4 regions of the Thalassotalea agariperforans genome follow, and region 4 is predicted to be linked to each of the others. Evidence: predicted binding sites of a transcription regulator. Region 4 holds the regulator's gene; each other region holds the start of a gene.
The links. The regulator sigma-54, encoded in region 4, starts transcription at its own class of promoters, with help from an activator protein. The targets are predictions, from matches to a motif close to GTTGGCACGNNNNTNGNNT.
Positions count from the first base shown of each region.

Region 1: the regulator sigma-54 is predicted to act here: its motif matches at 3,374-3,392, upstream of fliE (flagellar hook-basal body complex protein FliE).
Region 2: the regulator sigma-54 is predicted to act here: its motif matches at 2,973-2,991, upstream of glnK (P-II family nitrogen regulator).
Region 3: the regulator sigma-54 is predicted to act here: its motif matches at 2,144-2,162, upstream of ACSLUO_RS01185 (PspA/IM30 family protein).

Region 1 covers NZ_JBQMWH010000011.1:75,166-80,514, forward strand. Annotated here, with positions in the region: gene ACSLUO_RS13675 (hypothetical protein) at 1-243, opposite strand, end outside; gene ACSLUO_RS13680 (sensor histidine kinase) at 521-1,705, shown strand; gene ACSLUO_RS13685 (sigma-54-dependent transcriptional regulator) at 1,698-3,053, shown strand; gene fliE (flagellar hook-basal body complex protein FliE) at 3,443-3,790, shown strand; gene fliF (flagellar basal-body MS-ring/collar protein FliF) at 3,829-5,349, shown strand, end outside.
Region 2 covers NZ_JBQMWH010000001.1:38,346-43,694, forward strand. Annotated here, with positions in the region: gene ACSLUO_RS00265 (DUF3581 family protein) at 1-410, opposite strand, end outside; gene ACSLUO_RS00270 (GIY-YIG nuclease family protein) at 517-801, opposite strand; gene ACSLUO_RS00275 (DUF2797 domain-containing protein) at 916-1,737, shown strand; gene ACSLUO_RS00280 (HDOD domain-containing protein) at 1,827-2,669, shown strand; gene glnK (P-II family nitrogen regulator) at 3,027-3,365, shown strand; gene amtB (ammonium transporter AmtB) at 3,379-4,656, shown strand; gene ACSLUO_RS00295 (Dyp-type peroxidase) at 5,218-5,349, shown strand, end outside.
Region 3 covers NZ_JBQMWH010000001.1:248,711-254,059, reverse strand. Annotated here, with positions in the region: gene ACSLUO_RS01205 (DUF2333 family protein) at 1-34, opposite strand, end outside; gene ACSLUO_RS01200 (copper chaperone PCu(A)C) at 44-514, opposite strand; gene ACSLUO_RS01195 (hypothetical protein) at 716-1,063, opposite strand; gene ACSLUO_RS01190 (PspC domain-containing protein) at 1,067-1,273, opposite strand; gene ACSLUO_RS01185 (PspA/IM30 family protein) at 1,435-2,103, opposite strand; gene ACSLUO_RS01180 (serine hydrolase domain-containing protein) at 2,387-3,559, opposite strand; gene dusA (tRNA dihydrouridine(20/20a) synthase DusA) at 3,580-4,518, opposite strand; gene ACSLUO_RS01170 (ABC transporter ATP-binding protein) at 4,923-5,349, shown strand, end outside.
Region 4 covers NZ_JBQMWH010000001.1:143,380-148,728, reverse strand. Annotated here, with positions in the region: gene kdsC (3-deoxy-manno-octulosonate-8-phosphatase KdsC) at 1-177, shown strand, start outside; gene lptC (LPS export ABC transporter periplasmic protein LptC) at 174-740, shown strand; gene lptA (lipopolysaccharide transport periplasmic protein LptA) at 778-1,416, shown strand; gene lptB (LPS export ABC transporter ATP-binding protein) at 1,406-2,137, shown strand; gene ACSLUO_RS00770 (RNA polymerase factor sigma-54) at 2,226-3,725, shown strand; gene hpf (ribosome hibernation promoting factor) at 3,746-4,033, shown strand; gene ptsN (PTS IIA-like nitrogen regulatory protein PtsN) at 4,037-4,489, shown strand; gene rapZ (RNase adapter RapZ) at 4,496-5,349, shown strand, end outside.

The DNA.
Region 1 (5,349 bases), on a different contig from region 4:
TGTTATCGCTAATTGATAAGCGTCTAACAATACCTCATGATTAATATCAGAAACATCTTCGAGCAACTCTTGTTGGTTAATAACAATATTATCCCAGCCTTTGTTGTTCATATATTCTTCAATAGATGTTAATTGTTCGTCTAAATTTTCATTTTGACAAAATAGATTAAATTCATATTTATTACCTTTAACAATGTCGTTTTGATCACGCATTGACTCTGCAAAACCACTTAGTACTAACATAGTGATAACTCCTCTTTAATATTTTCAGCATGTTGTTACAGTACTAGCTACAGCACATCTTACGCCAAAATTATTAACTGTATGATAAGTAACATTTTATTTTGTTGTTTGTCGATAATGTTTGCCTAAGTATTACCCTAAGTTTAGTTATTCTAGATTAAAGAGCCAAACTATTGACATTCATTATATTTATCCTCTAATTAACTGAAAAATATAAATAAAAGTTGTATGGCATACAAAATGCTTTATTCAGGAAAAATGTTTTTGAGTAAAAATTATGACATTCGCTTTTAACGCCACAGCAGAAGAACATCAACAGCAAGACTTTTGGTCAAGTCAGCAAGATAAGTTATCGTTTGAAACTTATCCTGGTGAATTAGCTGAACTACGCCAGCAATGTTATCAACAAAAACAAGTAATTGAAGCTATGCCCACGGGGTTAGTTATTCTCGATGGCAACGGTATTGTTGTTAAGGTGAATAAAGTGGCACGTAGTTTTTTAGACGAGCCTATCATGGGGCAAGCTTGGTTTGACGTTATTAAACGTTCATTCAAACCTCGTGCCGATGATTGGCATGAAGTGTCATTAAAAGATGGTAGACGTGTAAAACTTGAAATATCGCCACTTGATAATCAACCGGGCCAATTGATTGTTATCACCGATTTAACCGAAACCCGTTTGTTACAAGATAAAATAAGCCAGATGCAGCGGTTATCATCGCTTGGTCGTATGGTTTCATCTTTAGCACATCAAATTAGAACACCTTTATCTGCCGCTATGTTATATGGTGCCAATTTAGCGACTCCTAATTTAAGCATTGAATCAAAAAGAAATTTTCAAAGTAAATTAATGTCTCGCTTACAAGATCTTGAAAGCCAAGTTAATGACATGCTGTTGTTTGCTAAAAGTGGTAAAGACCAATTAGTTGAGCCAATGAGCATAAATGCTTTAATTCAAGAAGTTAGCCAAGGTATGGACGGTTTAATAAAAAAAGCGAATGCCGAGCTGATTGTTAAACCTTGTCAGCATGACTGTCAAATTATTGGAAATAAAAGCGCTTTATCGGGTGCGATACAAAATTTAGTACAAAATTCGTTACAAGCTACGCCAACGCAAGCAGTAATTACCATTGAAACGGCTTGTTACGATGAGCATGTTTTTATCAATATTAAAGATAATGGCAAAGGCATTGATAGTGAACTGGCGGATAAAATTTTTGAACCCTTTTATACCTCAAAAATTAACGGCACAGGATTAGGCTTAGCGGTTGTTAAATCTGTGGTGAAATCACATCAGGGTGAAATTCGTTTATTAGCCACTCCTGATCGAGGTGACGAAAATAGCGGCGCAGAATTTTCAATTCGTTTGCCTTTAACAACAGCCAAGCTAAAGGCTACTGAGTTAAACAGCAATACAGAAAAGGTTAATTCATCAAGTACTTTGGAGGATCAACATGAGTAACAGTAAAATATTAGTTGTTGAAGACGACGCAGGTTTACGTGAAGCACTGGTTGATACTTTGTTATTGGCCGGTTTTCAGTGTGTAGAAGCTGACTCTGGCGAATCAGCTTTGTTATTGCTAAAACATACGACGGTTGATTTAGTTGTCTCTGATGTACAAATGCCAGGCATGAGTGGTTTAGCGTTATTAAAAAGTATTAAAAGTACTTTACCTAATTTGCCAATTTTAATGATGACAGCTTACGGTACCATTAATGATGCCGTACAAGCGATCAAAGATGGCGCGTGTAATTATATGGCGAAGCCGTTTGCGCCAGAAGTATTGTTAAACATGGTCAATCAATATGTGCCTTTGCAGTCAAGTTCAACAACAGACCCTATTGTTGCTGATCCTGCCAGTAAAGAATTATTAAAGCTTGCAAAAAAAGTAGCAACAACAGATGCCTCAGTGATGGTCTTAGGACCAAGCGGTTCAGGTAAAGAGGTCTTAGCGCAATACATTCATGCCAATTCACCACGGGCAGAGCAAGCCTTTGTAGCGATAAACTGTGCCGCTATCCCTGAAAATATGCTCGAAGCAACCTTGTTTGGTTATGAAAAAGGTGCTTTTACTGGAGCCATTCAATCATGCCCAGGTAAGTTTGAACAAGCGCATGGTGGTACTATTTTATTAGATGAAATCACCGAAATGGATTTAGGTTTACAAGCGAAAATATTGCGTGTGTTACAAGAGCGAGAAGTAGAGCGCTTAGGTGGACGTAAAACGATTAGCTTAGATGTTCGGGTGATCGCCACCAGTAATCGTAATTTAAAAGAAGCGGTACAAGATGGGATTTTTCGTGAAGATTTATACTATCGCTTAAATGTTTTTCCATTAACCTGGTTGCCCTTAGCTGAGCGTCGTGCTGATATTTTACCGTTAACTAAACATTTAATTGAACGTTATTGTCAAAAATCAGGCGAACAAATTCCTGAGTTGAGTGTTAACGCTCGCAATAAATTAACCGCATATAACTGGCCGGGTAATGTCCGAGAATTAGATAATGTGGTACAGCGTGCAATGATCTTACACAGTGAACACTGTATTACTTCTGGTGATATCTTAATTGAACAGTTTGATAGCGCGATTATTGGCGATGATAAACGAGAGCACGAAAGCATAGCTCCAGAAACCAACGATTTGTTAGGCAATGAATTAAAACAACAAGAGCATCAAATTATTTTAGAAACGTTATTGTCTTGTCGTGGTAGTCGTAAAGATGTTGCTGATAAATTAGGGATCAGCCCAAGAACATTGCGTTATAAAATTGCCAAAATGCGTGAGTCAGGTATTGAAATACCGGCTTAAAAGCCAGAAGCAATAAGCCAGAAGCTGCAAGCCAGAAGCCAGAAGCCACAAGCCAAAAGTCAGAGGCTGCAAGCGACAAGTTATTAGTTATGAGGTTGAAAGCCTGAAGCCATAAGCTAGAAGCGGGAAAGCTAAAAGTTAAAGGCGGGTATAAATGTTTAAACTAGCAGTAAAATCTATAACAGCAAGTGGGTATTATTATCTGCTTGCTGTTTATTAATAATACACTGTCAAAAATATCGCTTTAATATCTACATCATTATTCCTCTGTATATCTATAAAAATCCCTTTTGAAACAAACTGTTAAAATACTTAATTCGTTTGGCATTAAGCTTGCTTTATCATAGTTAATTAATGAATTACAAGAAATTGACACAAGCGAGTTCATCATGGATATCAAAGGCAATTCTTTATACGCACAAATGCAATCAATGGCATTGCAAGCAACACAATCACAACAAATTGCGCCGTTAAATCATGACGTTTCAGGTATACAACCAGTCAATAAGTCAGGCAGTAACTTCGGCCAGTTATTACAAGATGCGGTTGGCAAAGTAAATGAATTACAAATGGATACGGGTGCTAAGCGTAAAGCGTTTGAATTAGGTGATGACAGTGTAACACTCGCCGATACCATGATTGCTTCGTCTAAATCAGGTATCGCTTTTGACGCTACCGTGCAAGTGCGTAATAAATTTGTTGAAGCATATAAAGAAATCATGAGTATGCCTGTTTAGGCTAGCGGAGAAAGATAGTGGCTGATAATACAACAGGCATGGTGGCAAGCGACAATAACGACCTTGTTGCCTCAGATTCGAATGACTCCGTAGAAGAGCGTAAATCAGGTTTTTCTTCTTTTATGGGTAATGTTGATGTGTTACGTCAAGTGACCTTGATCATGGCGTTAGCTATTTGTTTAGCCATTGCTGTCTTTGTTATTATGTGGGCTAATCAACCGGATTATCGCTTTTTAACTAAGTTGCCGACTGAACAATTAATCAAGACCATGGATTTTCTTGACGCCAATAATGTTGATTATCTTCAAGAAAATAACACGATTTCAGTACAGGTTGATCATTACTCTGAAGTTAAGCTATTAATGGCCAGAGAAGGTTTAACCAACGAACCAACCGCCGGCTCAGACATCTTAATGCAAGATATGGGCTTTGGTGTTAGTCAGCGCTTAGAAGGTGAGCGATTAAAACATGGCCGAGAGCAACAACTCGCTCGTACCATTGAAGATTTACAATCAGTGTCAAAAGCGCGTGTATTATTAGCTATACCCCGCGATAATGTGTTTGCTCGTAAGGCAAAAAGTCCTTCAGCTACCATAGTGTTAACCTTACAACGTAATCGATTATTATCAGAAGAAGAAGTTGACTCTGTTGTTGATATTGTCGCTTCTGCGGTACAAGGCTTAACCCCTAATCGTGTCACTGTTACCGATCAAAATGGTCGCTTATTGAATTCTGGCTCACAAAATTCCGTGTCATCACGTTCACGTAAAGAATTAGAAATAGAGCAAAAACGCGAAAAACAATACATGGACAAAATTGATACTATTTTGATCCCTGTGGTTGGTTTAGGTAATTATACTGCGCAAGTTGATGTTAGTATGGATTTTACCAATACCGAAGAAACTCAGCGCCGTTATAACCCTGATCTTCCTGCCTTACGTAGTGAAATGAAAGTGGAAGACAGCTCTATTGGTGGTGGTTTAGGTGGTATTCCTGGAGCCTTAACTAATCAACCGCCATTAGAATCAGATATTCCTGAAAATGCGACAGGTGGCGATCAGCAACGTGCTATGCCGTCACGCAAACACAGTGAAACAACACGTAATTACGAATTAGATGAAGCCATCAGCTATACTAAACAACAAACTGGCGTTATTAGACGGATCAGTGTTTCTGTGGCGTTAGATTATATCGAGCAAACCAATGCAGAAGGTAAAGCTGAAGCAACACCACGTTCAGTGCAAGAGCTGGCGAATATTCGTCGTTTATTACAAGGCAGTATTGGCTTTGACTTACAACGTGGTGACAGTTTAGAAGTGGTGACTTTACCTTTTTCTAAATCAGAGTTTGATACGGTTGAAGAATTACCTATCTATGAAAAGCCTTGGTTCTTAAAAACCGTTAAATTAGTGATGGGTGGTTTGATCATTATCGTTTTGATCTTTGCTGTGGTTCGTCCAATGTTGAAACGCTTATTACATCCAGAGCAAACACCATCAGATTATGGTGAAAAATCGCTGGATTCACATGTTGACCTTGGTGACGAAACCATGGACATG
Region 2 (5,349 bases), 110 kb from region 4:
ATTAAATCAACTAAAATATGTGGAAAGGTATGGCCGGAAAAAGCGACATAAGCTTTTGTTAAGGCATCAACTAACGCATCATCTTTACTGCGCTCTCCTGATGCTTTTACGTCTAAGTATTCTTTATTATTGTTATCAACAATGGCAAAGTGATCATTGATTTCAGTAGGGAATTTTAGGTCGATGTTCTCAGTAACCATACCCGTAAAGGTAAAGTCCATTTTTTGGTACAAGCCTGCCTTTGCTAAGATCACTGAAAAAAGTAAATCACCCGGAATACAAAAGCGTTTAGCGTCAGTATTGTGAATAGGGTTGAAATCATCGGCAATTTTTTTTGCAAACTGACAGCCTTGCTGACGAGAAAACTGGATACCAAGTGCTGACTCGGTGAAATACTCTTCAATAAACATAGTTTAGATTACTCAAATTAAAAACCGGCGAATTCTACCAGAGAACCATGTTTAATCGAAACAATATGCGACAAAGCAGACCAGTTTTTATTCAGCTAGCTCTGTTTTATGACTCAGTTGGCGGGAGTTTTTCTGATGGAAAGTTAACTACTAACGCTTCTTTTTGTTTTTTTGATAATTGCTTTAGTTGATATTCGTATTGACAAGCCGTTGAACGAGAAGCTTGTTCAGCAAAAAATACGAGCTTTACGGGTTGTTTATTACGGGTATATTTTGCCCCTAATTTTTCGCTGTTATGTTCAGCTACTCTGCGTGTTAAATCAGTCGTCACACCGGCATAGAGGCTGTTATCATTACACCTAACCAGATAAGTGTACCAAGAGCTTGTCATGTAAGACCCTAATTACTTTCTATGAGCAGGGCAATATATCGTATTTTCATCTGGTGTGACGATTAATTATTTCATACCATAGCTAAAAAAATGAGAGAAAATCCCGTGAATGTTATTTCAGGCCCTGTCCGAAAATTAAAATCCCGTCTTGATGAGCAAGGTTTAGTACATTACCAATTGCCTTTAGGTGAGCAGCTAGTTGAGCTCAATCCATTAGTAGGTAAACAACTTAAATTAAACTTTTTACAAAAAATTGAATGTTGTCATTGTGGCAAAAGCATTAAAAAGAGTTATTCTCAAGGTTATTGTTTTCCTTGTATGCAAAAATTAGCACAATGTGACATGTGCATCATGAAACCAGAGACTTGTCATTTTGAGCAAGGTACCTGCCGCGAACCTGAATGGGGCGTAGCTAATTGTATGATTGACCATTTTGTTTATTTGGCAAATACTTCAAGTTTAAAAGTGGGGATTACTCGCCATTCGCAAGTGCCTACCCGTTGGATTGATCAAGGTGCTACCCAAGCGTTACCTATTTTTAAAGTAAGCACTCGCTTACAGTCTGGCTTGGTTGAAATAGCCTTGGCTAAATTTATTGCCGATAAAACTAATTGGCGAGCTATGCTCAAAGGTGTACCAGAAAAGTTTGACTTAAAAGCGAAAGCCGCAGAGCTTAAGCCATTAATTTCAGCGGCATTAGCTGATTTACGTTTGAAGTTTGGTGACGATGCCATTGTTGAATTAGAAAGTGATGTTGTTGATTTAAGTTTTCCTGTTATCGAATATTTACCTAAAATTAGCTCGTTTAATTTTGATAAAAACCCTGAAGTGTCAGGAACGCTACTTGGTATAAAAGGGCAATATTTAATTTTTGATACGGGTGTGATCAATATTCGTAAGTTTGGCTCATATCATTTATCAGCGGAATTTGAATAGCGTGCTTGTTTTTAGATTTTTCCGACTATACTAATAAACATAGCCCCTGATATTCATTTAATATTTTTTAGAAAAGTAGGAAGCTTTTTATGAAAGCAGTTGAATATGCTGAAAAAGCCAGTGACATCTTTGTCCTATCGGATTCATTTATCCGCATTAAAGAACTAGTGGATAATGAATCTTCGACAATTGATGATATCGCTGATGTTATCTTAATTGATCCAGCATTATCAGCGAGTGTTTTAAAGTTAGCTAACAGCTCTATTTTTAATTACCCTGGTAAAATAGATACCATATCAAAAGCCGTTTTGGTATTGGGGATCACTGAAGTGTATACCTTGGTGATTGCTTACTTTGCAACAGATGCCTTTAAGTCACTGTCAACCGATGCGGATTATTTAGAAGAGTTTTGGGAACGCAGTGTTGATTGCGCGCTTTTGCTAAAATATCTTGGCGAACGGTTAAATATGCCCAATACCGAACGGTTATTTTTAACCGGTTTATTGCATAATATTGGTGAATTGGTGGTAAAACAATTTTTACCTGAGCAATTACCTTTATGTGCGATAACACGGCCTAATAATTTATTTGTTGGTAAGCAAAAAGCAATTTTTGATTTTACCTTTGGTGAATGTTCAGCTGAATTATTAAAATTATGGCAATTACCTTTTAGTATTATTGAACCTATTCGCTATCAAGATGATAACACCCCGCTAATGTCAGGCGAAAGTAAGTTATTGTATATTGCTAAACGCCTAATGATCCGTAACTTATTGTTTGAAAATACTGAAATTGAAAGCTTTGTGCCACTCGAATTATTAGTAGATTTAAATATTACTGATGATTTATTAGAAGACGCAAAAGCTTTTTGTAATATGGAGCGCTTTAGTATTCTTTCTATTTTAAAGCCGAGTGCCATGATGGTGTATTAACCCCATATATTTGTGAATTTAAAGCCGAATAATTTTTGATTATTCGGCTTTTTTATTTTGTGTATTACAAATCGTAAAATCTTCCAATTGCCTACCAAAACCTCCTGTTAGCTATATAACTTTGATACCAGTATAAAGATTAGCCAAGGTCTATATCGGTGCAATTTTTATTGTAAGTTGAATTGATTGTTTTTCGCACCATTAGTGAGCAAGTAAAAACATGCTTGCGCCATGTTAGTGCTTTCGGTTTTATTTAATTAGTGTTCTTATTGTGTAAGTTGTTGTTTTTATTGTTTTTAAAATACTGGCACAGGTATTGTAATAGTAAAACAAAAAATACTCGTAGGAGAGAACATAATGAAACTAGTCAGTGCAATCATAAAGCCATTTAAGCTTGATGATGTTCGTGAAGCCATTTCAGAAATCGGCGTTGAGGGTTTAACCGTTAGCGAAGTGAAAGGGTTTGGACGTCAGAAAGGCCACACAGAATTATACCGTGGTGCAGAATACCAAGTAGACTTTTTACCAAAAGTAAAATTAGAAGTTGCTGTTAACGATGACGTGGTTGAGCGTTTAGTTGATGCAATTACTAAAGCAGCTTACACAGGTAAAATCGGTGACGGTAAAATCTTTGTATACGATCTTCAACAAGCAGTACGTATTCGCACCGGCGAATTAGATACTCAAGCAATATAAGGGGTATTTAAAAATGGAACAAAATATTTTTCAACTTCAATATGCAATGGACACATTCTATTTCTTAGTTTGTGGTGCCCTTGTAATGTGGATGGCCGCTGGTTTCTCAATGTTAGAAGCGGGTCTTGTACGTGCTAAAAACACCACTGAAATATTAACTAAGAACGTCGCGTTATACTCAATTTCTTGTATCATGTACTTAGTTATTGGTTATGACATCATGTACGGTGGCGGTGTTTTCTTAAACGGTATTGCCTTAGACGGTGCTGCTGATGCAGATGCTTTAGTTTCAACGGTATTAGCTGAGTCTGCTGAAGCAGGTTTTGACGGCGGTGCAGTTTATTCAAATGCTTCTGACTTTTTCTTCCAAGTAGTATTCGTAGCAACAGCAATGTCAATTGTTTCTGGTGCGGTTGCTGAGCGTATGAAGCTTTGGGCTTTCTTAATATTCGCAGTAGTATTAACAGGTTTTATCTACCCAATGGAAGGTAGCTGGACTTGGAATGGCGATGCGGTATTTGGTCTTTACACTTTAGGTGACTTAGGTTTCTCTGACTTCGCAGGTTCTGGTATTGTTCACATGGCCGGTGCTGCTGCAGCATTAGCAGGTGTTTTATTACTAGGTGCTCGTAAAGGTAAATATACAGCTGACGGTAAAGTAAATGCTATCCCTGGTGCTAACTTACCAATGGCTACTTTAGGTACGTTCATTTTATGGATGGGTTGGTTTGGTTTTAACGGTGGTTCTGTATTAAAACTTGGTGATATCACCAGTGCTAACTCAGTAGCTATGGTATTTTTAAATACTAACGCCGCAGCCGCAGCTGGTGCTGTAGCAGCCTTAGTTTTTGCTAAAATCTTATTCAAGAAAGCTGATTTAACCATGTGTTTAAACGGTGCATTAGCAGGTCTTGTTGCAATTACTGCTGAGCCTTCTACACCTACACCATTACAAGCAACATTATTCGGCGCAATTGCTGGTGTGATTGTTGTGATTTCAATCCTTGCTTTAGACAAAGTTAAGATTGATGATCCAGTAGGTGCTATCTCTGTTCACGGTGTTGTTGGTTTCTTCGGTTTAATGTTAGTTCCTGTAACTAACGACGGTTCTTCATTCTCAGGCCAGTTAATTGGTGCAGCGACTATCTTTGTTTGGGTATTCGCAACAAGCTTCGTAGTTTGGTATGTACTGAAAATGGTTATGGGCATCCGTGTTAGCGAAGAAGAAGAATATGAAGGTGTTGATGTATCTGATTGTGGTATGGAAGCATACCCAGAATTCACTAAGTAATCATTTACTAAGTAATTCTTCAGTTAGTTAACTACCTGTAGTAAAAATTGAAAACCCTGCCTTGGCAGGGTTTTTTTATGTCTTTCTGTGCCAGAAGCGATAAGCCATAAGCCATAAGCCATAAGCCAGAAGCGATAAGCTAGAAGCGATAAGCCAGAAGCGATAAGCCAAAAGCTAAAAGCTAAAAGCTAAAAGCAAAACCGGAAAACTCAGTTACTTGCTTCAAGCATCTAGCATCAAGCTTTTTTGTGCCAATAGCTAGAAGACATAAGCCATAAGCAAAACCGGAAAACTCAGTTATTTGCTTCAAGCATCTAGCATCAGGCTTTTTTTGTGCTAAAAGCTAGTGGCTGGAAGCAAAACACTAAATCTGCAAGTTTAGTTACTTGCTTCAAGCATCTCGCATCAGGCCTTTTCTTTGCTTCAAGCATTTAGCATCCCGCATCCAGCTTTTATCATCTTTTTAATTTTTTGCTAAACAATTGCTGTCAAAGATAATTTTTTGTGTAAAATTAGAGCATAACAATAACGTTAATTTTTTTAGGTTATCAAGGAATACAAATGGCAAGAGAACAGTTTGGTATATGTGCTGAGCCAAGTTTACATGGTTATTATTTATTATTTAATGTCATTGATGATGATAATACCTATTTACGACAAGCCTTATCTCGACTGCCACAATTATTCGATAAT
Region 3 (5,349 bases), 110 kb from region 4:
AACTAAATGACTTTGCGTTAATTGAAGGCTTCATATGATTTCCTTAATGATGATGGTGATGACGCTGCTTTATACTTTGCACAGGTAGGGTAATATTCACTACTTTTTGATCTTCAAAGATAAGATTTAAAGGTACTTGCTCGCCAGCCATCAACCCCTTAGTTAATTCAAATATCATGATATGTAAACCTGACGGTTCTAGTGTAACTTCGCTATTGGCGGGGATCAGAATATATGGCACTTGACGCATTTTCATCATACCACTCTCGGTCATTGAATGTTCATGCAATTCAAGCCGAGGGCTTACTTTACTGGTCACTGCGATCAATTTTAAAGCTTGCTGATGAGTATTATGAATAGTTAAATAAGCCGAGCTAATCGAAGTACCCGGTATAGTTTCACGAATATGACCTTGGGAAATTTCAACACATTCTAAAACAGAATTTTCACTAAAAGCCGGTAAACTTAATAATGTAAAAAAAACAAAAAACCAACTTTTTAATCTTAATATCATGAGTAATATTCCCTTTTACACGGCAGTATTGGTAAGCTCATTTCACTACAGTAATACTTATCCATTAATAAATATAGTCTGAAAAATAATTACTTAAGTATAACACTATGCGTTTTCATGATTATTACATTGTTATCATAAAAAGAAAAAACATATTGATTAAATTCGCTCTTTTATTAACAAGCTCGCTAACTTTTAAGCTTAGCTGCAAAAATAATCATCGCGGCTTTTATCTCGGCATAAAAAATATAACAAACAAGCAACCAAAACCACTGGCCAAAAAGCACCTAATATCGCCAGCACTATCGCTAAAAATACCAAGCCAATAATGAAGATAATCGTACCAAAAACAGCAAAGACAACGACACTGGCGACTATAATAAAAAATAATGCCGCTAATGCTGATAAGTTAATCGCTTTCATCGATTCAAGCCATGATGCATGTTCAGCTACACCATAACCAATAACATTAAAAATTGATGAACCTAAAAAGTAGGTGATTAATAGTGTTACCAAAATAGCGATCATTAACGCTTTAAAGAAAGCCATAATTTAGCGCTTCGGTAAAAATAATGCCGCGCCAATATAAGCAATGGCAGCCACTTTCGTAAAGCTAATTAAACATAGCACGGCAATAATACGAACGGCTAATTTAGGCATCAAGAAGTAGTTTGCTAATCCGGCACACACTCCAGTTAACTTGCCATTTTCAACATCTTTGGTTAATTTTCTTTCGCTACTTTTATAGTCATAGTTCATGATTAATTTCCTTACTCATCGTTTCAAATACCTGTAACAAACTAGCAAATAAGTTACATAGCAAAGGTAATAAAAAAAAGGTTAATACGGGCACAATAAAGATCAATAAGCCCGTAGTATTGTTGACATTTATCATCAGTTATTCCTTTAAACTGAGTTAACTAACTCGCTAATTTTTCACGTATAGCGCTTAGCTCTTTGTCTATCACTGCGGCTTGCGCCAAACTTTCTAACTCGGCTAATTCGCCAGTAGCTGAAGTATTTTTTGTTATGTCGTAAGCGGCAACTTGGGCTTCAATCTGTTCAACTTTTTGCTCATATAATTCGAACTTTGCCAACGTAGCTTCAATGTTATAGCTTGCGGATTTCGCTTTTAATGCTAAGCGAGTACTCGCTGCTTGACGACGTAACAACAAGGTTTTTTGGCGCGCTTTAGCATCATGTATTTTTTCATTTAAACGCTGACTATCTTGCTGAATGCTCGTTAACGATAATTCAATTTGTGATAATTCATTTTGGCTATTGTCGATACTTTTTTGAATATGTTGCTTTTCAATTAATGCTTGTTTAGCCAAATCTTCACGATCTTTTGTTATGGCTAACTCCGCTTTTTCTTGCCATTGCTGCAATAACTTTTCTTGTTCTTTCATTACACGCTGACAAGCTTGTTTTTCGGCTAAATGTTTAGCGGCAACGGCTCTAATATCAATTAACGCCTCGTCCATTTCTTGAATAATCAACTTGATCATTTTTTCAGGATCTTCTGCTTTTTCTAACAAATGGTTCAAATTAGCATTGACGATATCGGTAAAACGACTAAATACACTCATAATTTTCCACCTTGGAAGTTGTTATTAACTAATAGACATATTACAAGTGGCATGCCAAAACATTAATTCATTGAAATATAAGGAAATATTAAAAAAACCGTAAAAACGAAAAATAATGACATAATATGACAAACCATTAATTAGCTTTTTTAACTAAAAAATGGTTAATTATAAAATCAAATAAGAAATGCGTGGGTGATTTTATCAATCCCCACGCGAATAGGTGTTAAAAGATTAGCAACTGACGTTTAATGAGTGTGTGCTTAATACCAATCCGTATAAGTTAAACTTGGTTGAGTAATTGATGAGCTTGAAGCCAAAATTGACTTGAAATTTTATTGATCACATTCGATTCAGCATTAATTAATATAGCAAAACCAACGCCTAACTCTGGTGAATAACCAATATCAGCTCGAAAGCCAGCTACCCAACCAGAATGATAAATAATCGAAGTATTGTCTAGTTGATAGATACGCCACCCATAACCATAGTGCGCATCGGTTAAATGTTTACGCCAGAACTTTCGACGTAAATCTTTTTTCGTTTTAATGCGTGGCGTGATTAATTCTGCAACTAAACCTGATGGTAAAACCTCAGGCTGATAACCCATATTAGCCATAAGCCATTTTGCTAAGTCACTTATGCTGGCATTAATACCCGCTGCGGTTTCTACTTTGTAGAAGTCGGGTTCTACGGCCACCTTACGCCAAACATACTTATAAATAAATTGCCCTTGGAGATTTTTACGAGGTGTTTTAATTTTATTAATTAACACATGAGGTTTAGCCGTGTTTTCAGCCATCATAAAGGCATTATAACCAACAGAAGTATTCACCATATTTAAAGGGGTAAATAACTTTTCTTGTAGTAATTGTGAATAACTTTTATCTTGCCTTGCTTCAATTGCTGGTTGTAAAAAACCATATAAAACATTTTGATAGCCGTAACACTTTTCCGGTGGGCAAATCGGGGTGAGTTTATCAAAGCGTCCAATAATTTTATCCATACTCCAATTTTCATGGAGTAAGTTATCGTAAGTATTTGGCATCAGGCCACTGGAATGACTTAAAATATGCTTTAGCTGGATATTGTCAGCCTGCCCTTTTTTACTTAAGGCAAATGCAGGCACATATTGCGTGATAGGATCAGACAAGTTAAGTAGATTATCTTGGGCTAACATAGTGGTTAACGTCGCCGCAAACGTTTTAGACACCGACGCTAAACGAAAAACCGTATCTGCAGTAACCTTTTTGGATTTCGCTTGATCAACATAGCCGTATGTTTCTAACGCTGAAACTTTATCTTTGTGAATAACAGCATAAGCCGCACCTGGAATATTATGTTGAGCAAGCTCTGTTTTTACTTTCACCGAAAAAGCTCGGTTAAACTCACTCAAGGTATTGCTATATGCTGGTGGTATAAAACACAAAGCCAATAAAACAAAGCGAAATAACATTAACTTAATCAACCTAAGCATTAAGGCATTTGAACAAGCGAAAAAGCTTGTTTTAAAAACTGACCATTATTGTTTTCTTCAAAACGGGCATTTTCACTTAAAAATCGTCGAAACTGTTTTGCTCCGCCTAAGCCATTACACAAACCTAACATATGCCTAACTACGTGCCAAACACGGCCACCTTCCGCAACATATCGGTCGCAATAATCAGCCATAATGTCGATAATTTCAGGCCGAGTTAAAGCGTTAACATTATCACCCCATATTTGCTGATCTGCTTCTACTAACATAAACGGGTTTTGGTAAATTTCTCGACCAATCATCACACCATCAAGTTTAGTTAAGTGTTCATTAGCTTGCGCAAAAGAGGTAATACCGCCGTTTATTGAAATTTCACTGTTGGGGAAATCTTGTTTTATTTGATAAACACGGTGGTAATCTAATGGCGGAACTTCACGGTTTTGCTTAGGGCTCAAGCCTGACAGCCAAGCTTTACGCGCATGGATAATAAAATGCTGACAACCAGCACTACTAACGGTTTCAATAAACTGATGCAAAAATTCATAACTGTCTTGATCATCAATACCAATACGAGACTTAACCGTAACCGGAATATTAACTGCTGCTTGCATGGCACTAACACACTCCGCGACCAAGTTAGGCTCAGCCATTAAACAAGCGCCAAAACGACCATTTTGAACACGATCAGACGGGCAACCGACATTAATATTGACCTCATCATAACCTAACTGCTCTGCCCGCTTAGCGCACTCGGTTAATGCTTTAGGATCACTACCACCTAATTGCAACACCACCGGATGTTCTTCATCATTAAAGCCAAGATAATCACCTTTACCAAAAATAATCGCGCCTGTGGTTACCATTTCGGTATACAGTACCGTACGTTTAGACATAACGCGGTAAAAATATCGGCAATGGCGATCAGTCCAATCAAGCATTGGAGCGACTGAAAGTTTGTGGCTTATCGGTGTTGAGTAATTCACATCTAACCTTTTGAATAATAGTAATTTATTGGTGTTTTCATCTTATTGCGAGAAAAAACGTGGCAAATTATACCATTAGTAAACGTCCAAATAAAAAATAACTCTTCTTAAAATATTTTATAAAAATAAATATTGAAAAATAATTTAGCTATCCCTATATATTTTTCAACTTCGTTAATCACCTTATTTAATGGGAATATCCCCAGTAAACAAAGGAAATAAATAATGTTTTTATCGAGTTATCATGCAAAGGTTTTAATTATCAAAATTAAAACAGTTAAGTTTAAACCTACTCATAAAAACACAACGAAGCTTCTTTTTATTTATTCAAATAATTAAATTTATATTAGGAAGGTAATATGTTGGAAGTTAAAAATTTAACGCGGAAATATAACCAATTTATTGCTGTGAACGATGTTAGCTTTACAGTTAATAAAGGGGAGGTTATTGGTTTACTCGGTCATAATGGTGCCGGCAAAACCACTATCATGAAAATGCTCAGTGGCTTTTTAGAAGCCGATTCTGGCAACATTTCATTTGATGGCTTAAGCCTATCTGAGCATTTAAAACAAATTCAGTTAAATTTAGGTTATTTACCCGAAAACTTACCGGTATATCCTGAAATGATTGTCGCCGATTATTTAGATTATGCTGCCGACTTAAAGGGGTTAAAAGGACACAAAAAACACGCTGAAATTAAGCGTGTAATTAAAGCCACCGACATTAGCGAAAAATTACTCGCGCCCATTTCTCAATTATCTCGTGGTTTTAAACAACGAGTGGGGG
Region 4 (5,349 bases):
GCCTGCATAGAATATGTAGGTTTAGGCATAGCGGTTGCTGATGCACATCCGGCACTATTACAAAAAGCAAACTTAACCACCTTCACCCGTGGTGGCTTTGGTGCTGTGAGAGAAGTGTGTGATCTGATCATGCAAGCACAAAACACCTTAACGCAAGCGACTGGCGCAAGTATATGAAGCGTTTGTATTTCATTGCCAGCTTTGTTTTTTTATTTGCCATGCTTTGTTATGGCCTGATCAATTGGCAACGGCAAGAAAACATTAGTGAAAAAAACATTAGCACAGAAATTATGCCCGATTTTGTTGCCGAACAATTACAAACAAACATATACAATAGTGAAGGTAGGCTATCACATACCATTAATGCTGATCGTATGGAGCATTACACTGAGCTTGCGGTAACACACTTTGAACAGCCTAAATATACACTCTACCCAAAAAACAAAAGTGCGGCATGGCATATCAGCGCTAAAGAAGGTATTTTAAGCCATAACAACCGCGTTAGATTAGAAAACCGAGTACAATTAAAAGCAACCGATGACAATAGTATGATCCAAGAAGTACACGGAAAATATTTTGAACTCGACTTGAACACCAATATTATCAGCTCAGATCAAACCATAATGATCCAAGGCAAAGACTTTACTATGTATGGCTCTGGCTTGATTGTTGATTTAAATACCACTCAGATGACAATGACCGAACATGTGCAGACTGTATATAAAAAGAACCCTAGTTAAACTTTTAGTGTTGAGTACGATTTGCTCATTTTCAACAATGGCAAATAATCAAGACTTTAACGAAGACATCTTAATTTCGGCTGATCGCCAAGGTGCCGACTTAAAAACTAAAACATCAATTTATTTTGATAATGTTGTGATCTCGCAAGGCAGCTTAAAAATTAATGCCGATTTAGCTCAAGTGAGTAATAAAAATGCCGGCCCGCTTTATACTTTAAAAGGTAACCCAGCAAAACTTACTCAAACTTTAGATGACGGCAATCAAATTAGTTTAGAAGCACAAGAAATTACTTACCAGCCTGATAGCTTTTTAATTACTATTAGCGGGCAAGCTAAGCTGCAACAAAAAAATAGCCAAGTGTTAGCCGATGAAATTATTTACCACATGAAAACTGAACGGTTAGATGCGAATGGCTTACCGGCAAAATTGCAGCAAGGGTTAATTAGTGGTGATAACATCAGCTTACAAGCTAACAACATCACCTTCCAACCAGCTTTGTCGTTAGTATCCATTAAAGGCAATGCCAAATTAAAACAGGAAGGCAGTGAAGTTCACGCGAACGAAATTACCTATAATATGAAAACAGAACAAATGGAAGCAAGCGGCAATACCGAGCAAGCCGTAACCACCATTTTACAGCCCCAACTCCAAAGTGGCACTAACAATGAGCAATAATATTCTAATAGCAACAGGCTTAGCCAAAGCTTATAAAGGCCGAAAAGTTGTAAAAAATGTCAGCTTAGCGGTTAAACAAGGACAAATTGTTGGTTTATTAGGACCTAACGGTGCTGGTAAAACTACCTCGTTTTATATGATCGTTGGCCTAGTTGCGAATGACAGCGGATCGATTATGCTTAACGGTGAAGATATGACATTCGAGCCAATGCATGTCCGTGCTCGTAAAGGGTTAGGTTATTTACCGCAAGAAGCATCAATTTTTAGAAAGTTAACCGTTTATCAAAATATCATGGCGATATTAGAAACGCGTAAAGAGCTTAATGCCATAGCCCGTGAAGAAAAGTTAGAAAGTTTAATAGAAGAATTTAACATTGGCCATATTCGCGACAACCTTGGCATGAGTTTATCGGGTGGTGAGCGCCGCAGAGTTGAAATAGCACGTGCTCTTGCCGCTGATCCACAATATATTTTACTCGATGAACCCTTCGCAGGGGTTGACCCAATTTCAGTAGGTGATATAAAGAAAATTATTATTCATTTAAAAAATCGTGGTATTGGTGTATTAATTACCGACCACAATGTTAGAGAAACCCTTGATGTTTGTGAACTAGCCTACATTGTTAGTCATGGTGAATTAATCGCTCAAGGCAGTGCCGATGAAATACTTGCAAATCAGCATGTAAGAGATGTATACCTTGGTGAGCAATTCACGCTATAGTTAAAACAACGTAAAAGATAATCGTAATTTTCCGTATGAGTGTTTAAACAACACAATACAATGTACAACAAGGATAATGACAAGCTAAATGCGCCCATCACTGCAGCTCCGTATAGGACAACAGTTAACGATGACACCCCAATTACAGCAAGCGATACGTTTGTTGCAATTGTCGACGTTAGATTTACAACAAGAAATTCAAGAAGCGTTAGATAGCAATCCACTTCTTGAAGTTGATGAAACACCTCAAACTAACCAAGAAGATGTTCCTGATCGGTTAGAAGAGGCTTTTTCTGCATCGGTAACTGAGAAACCACAACTTGATGGTAGTGAAGATGCAACACCGTCATCTGACGAGTTAAGCACCACGGATGCCATGGAGAAAAATGACATTCCTGAAGAACTGAGTATGGATACAACTTGGGATGACAATTATACTGCTGGCTCAGCAAGCAGTAGCAGCGGAACCTTGTCTGAAGATTATACTTACCAAGGTGAAACTACCGACTCCATACAAGATCATTTAAGATGGCAAATGGAATTAACGCCTTTTTCTGATACCGACCGTACCATAGCCATGGCGATTATCGATGGTATTGATGACGCCGGTTACCTCACCATAACCGCGGAAGACATTTTAGAAAGCCTAGGCGATGATGAAGTTGAATTAGACGAAGTTGAAGCCGTATTAAAACGGATTAATATGTTCGACCCCATTGGTGTTGGCGCACGTTCAATTGCAGAATGTTTGCTCATTCAACTTAACCAATTTGACAAAAGTACGCCTTATTTAGAAGAAACCAAAAAAATAATTGCAAATCATATCGATTTATTAGGCAATCGCGACTATCGTCAATTAATGAGAAAGACGCGTTTAAAAGAGCCACAATTAAAAGAAGTCATGCAACTTATCCAGTCTCTCGATCCAAGACCGGGTGATAGCGTCATTAAAAGCGATGACCAATACGTTATTCCTGATGTTTCAGTTGAAAAGAAAAATGGTCGTTGGGTTGTGGAATTAAATCCTGATTCAGCACCGCGTTTATCAATAAACCAACAATATGCGGCGATGACTAAAACCATGAAGTCATCCGATGATAGCCAATTTATGCGTTCTAATTTACAAGAAGCAAAGTGGTTTATTAAAAGTTTAGAAAGTAGAAATGATACTTTATTAAAAGTATCCAATTGCATAGTTCAACGCCAACAAGGCTTTTTTGAACATGGTCCTGAAGCGATGAGACCAATGGTGTTAAATGATATCGCTGAAGCCGTAGAAATGCATGAATCAACGATATCACGGGTGACAACCCAAAAGTATATGCATACCCCACGAGGAATATTTGAATTAAAATATTTCTTTTCAAGTCATGTTAGTACCGAAAATGGAGGAGAGTGTTCATCAACCGCTATTAGAGCGTTAATTAAAAAATTAGTGTCTGCTGAAACGCCATCAAAACCATTGAGTGACAGCAAAATGGCTGAATTATTGGCTGATCAAGGCATTAATGTAGCCCGACGGACAATAGCTAAATATCGTGAATCATTAGCTATACCACCGTCTAATCAACGAAAAAGTTTACTTTAGTTACTAAAAGGATACAGCTTATGCAAATCAATCTTTCTGGACACCATGTAGAAATTACCGATTCATTACGCGATTTTGTTAATACTAAATTTGCAAAGCTAGAGCGACATTTTGATCACATTAATAATGTTTATGTGGTACTTAATGTTGAAAAAATAAACCAAATAGCGGAAGCAACACTGCACTTAAATGGTGGTGAAATTCATGCTAAGGCCGACAATCAAGATATGTATACCGCCATTGATGCCTTAATTGACAAATTAGATCGTCAAGTACTAAAACACAAAGAAAAGCTAAAACAACATTAACCTATGAAGTTACAAGATATTTTAACACTGGACTGCACTTTATGTGCAGTACCAGCTACCAGTAAAAAAAGAATTTTTGATACCATTTGTCAAACGGCCTCCAGTCACATTACAGAATTAAGCCAACATGAATTGCTCGAAAGTTTAATGAACCGAGAACAAATGGGTAGCACCGGTATTGGTAATGGTATAGCGATCCCCCACGGTCGATTAAGCGAAACTAATCAAGTAGTCGCAGTATTATTAACCACTCAAGAACCAATTGGTTTTGATGCTATTGATAATCGCCCTGTTGATATTTTTGTTGCGTTATTTGTTCCTGAAAGTGCTTGCCAAGAACACTTAAGCACCTTACAAAGTATTGCGCAATTATTCAGTGATAAACAAACCATTAAAAACGTTAGAAAATGCCAAAATAACGACCAGTTATTTCAAATTATTCAAGAAGCGAGCTAAACATTTATGAAGCTGTTAATTGTTAGCGGACGCTCAGGCTCGGGTAAATCAGTCGCCTTAAGAGTACTTGAAGATTTAGGTTATTATTGTGTTGATAATATTCCCGTAAATTTGTTACCCGCACTAACCCACACGGTTATTAATGACAGTAAAAAAGTGGCAGTTAGTTTAGATGTTCGTAACTTACCAGCTGATCCTAATGACATTCCTGAAATCATCAACTATTTACCTAATAGTGTTGAATTAAGTATTTTATATTTAGATGCTAGCGACTCTGATCTGATCCGACGTTTTAGTGAAACACGCCGCTTACATCCATTAATTAAACATAACATTGCACTTGATCAAGCGATTTCATTAGAAAAAAAATTACTTGAGCCAATATCCACCCGCGCTAATTTGTACATAAATACCAGTCAACTCACTCCGCATCAATTAGCCGATTTAGTTAGAGAGCGTATTTTAGGCAAAAAAACCGGTAATATGGTGGTAGTGTTTGAATCTTTTGGCTTTAAACATGGTGTGCCGCAAGATGCCGATTATATGTTTGACGCTCGCTTTTTACCCAATCCATTTTGGGAAAAAAGCCTCAAAGGGCTGACTGGACAAGATCAGCCGGTAAAAGACTTTTTAGCAAGCCAACCCATAGTCACTAAATTTATTTGGCAAATTAATAGCTTTATGATGACATGGTTACCGCACCTAGAGCGTAATAACCGTAGTTACATTACCATTGCTATAGGTTGTACGGGTGGCAAACATAGATCTGTTTACATTGCTGATTTATTGGCAAATAATTTAAGAAAAGAACGTGGTGATGTGCAAGCAAGGCATCGCGATATCGAAGTAAAAAGTACCTA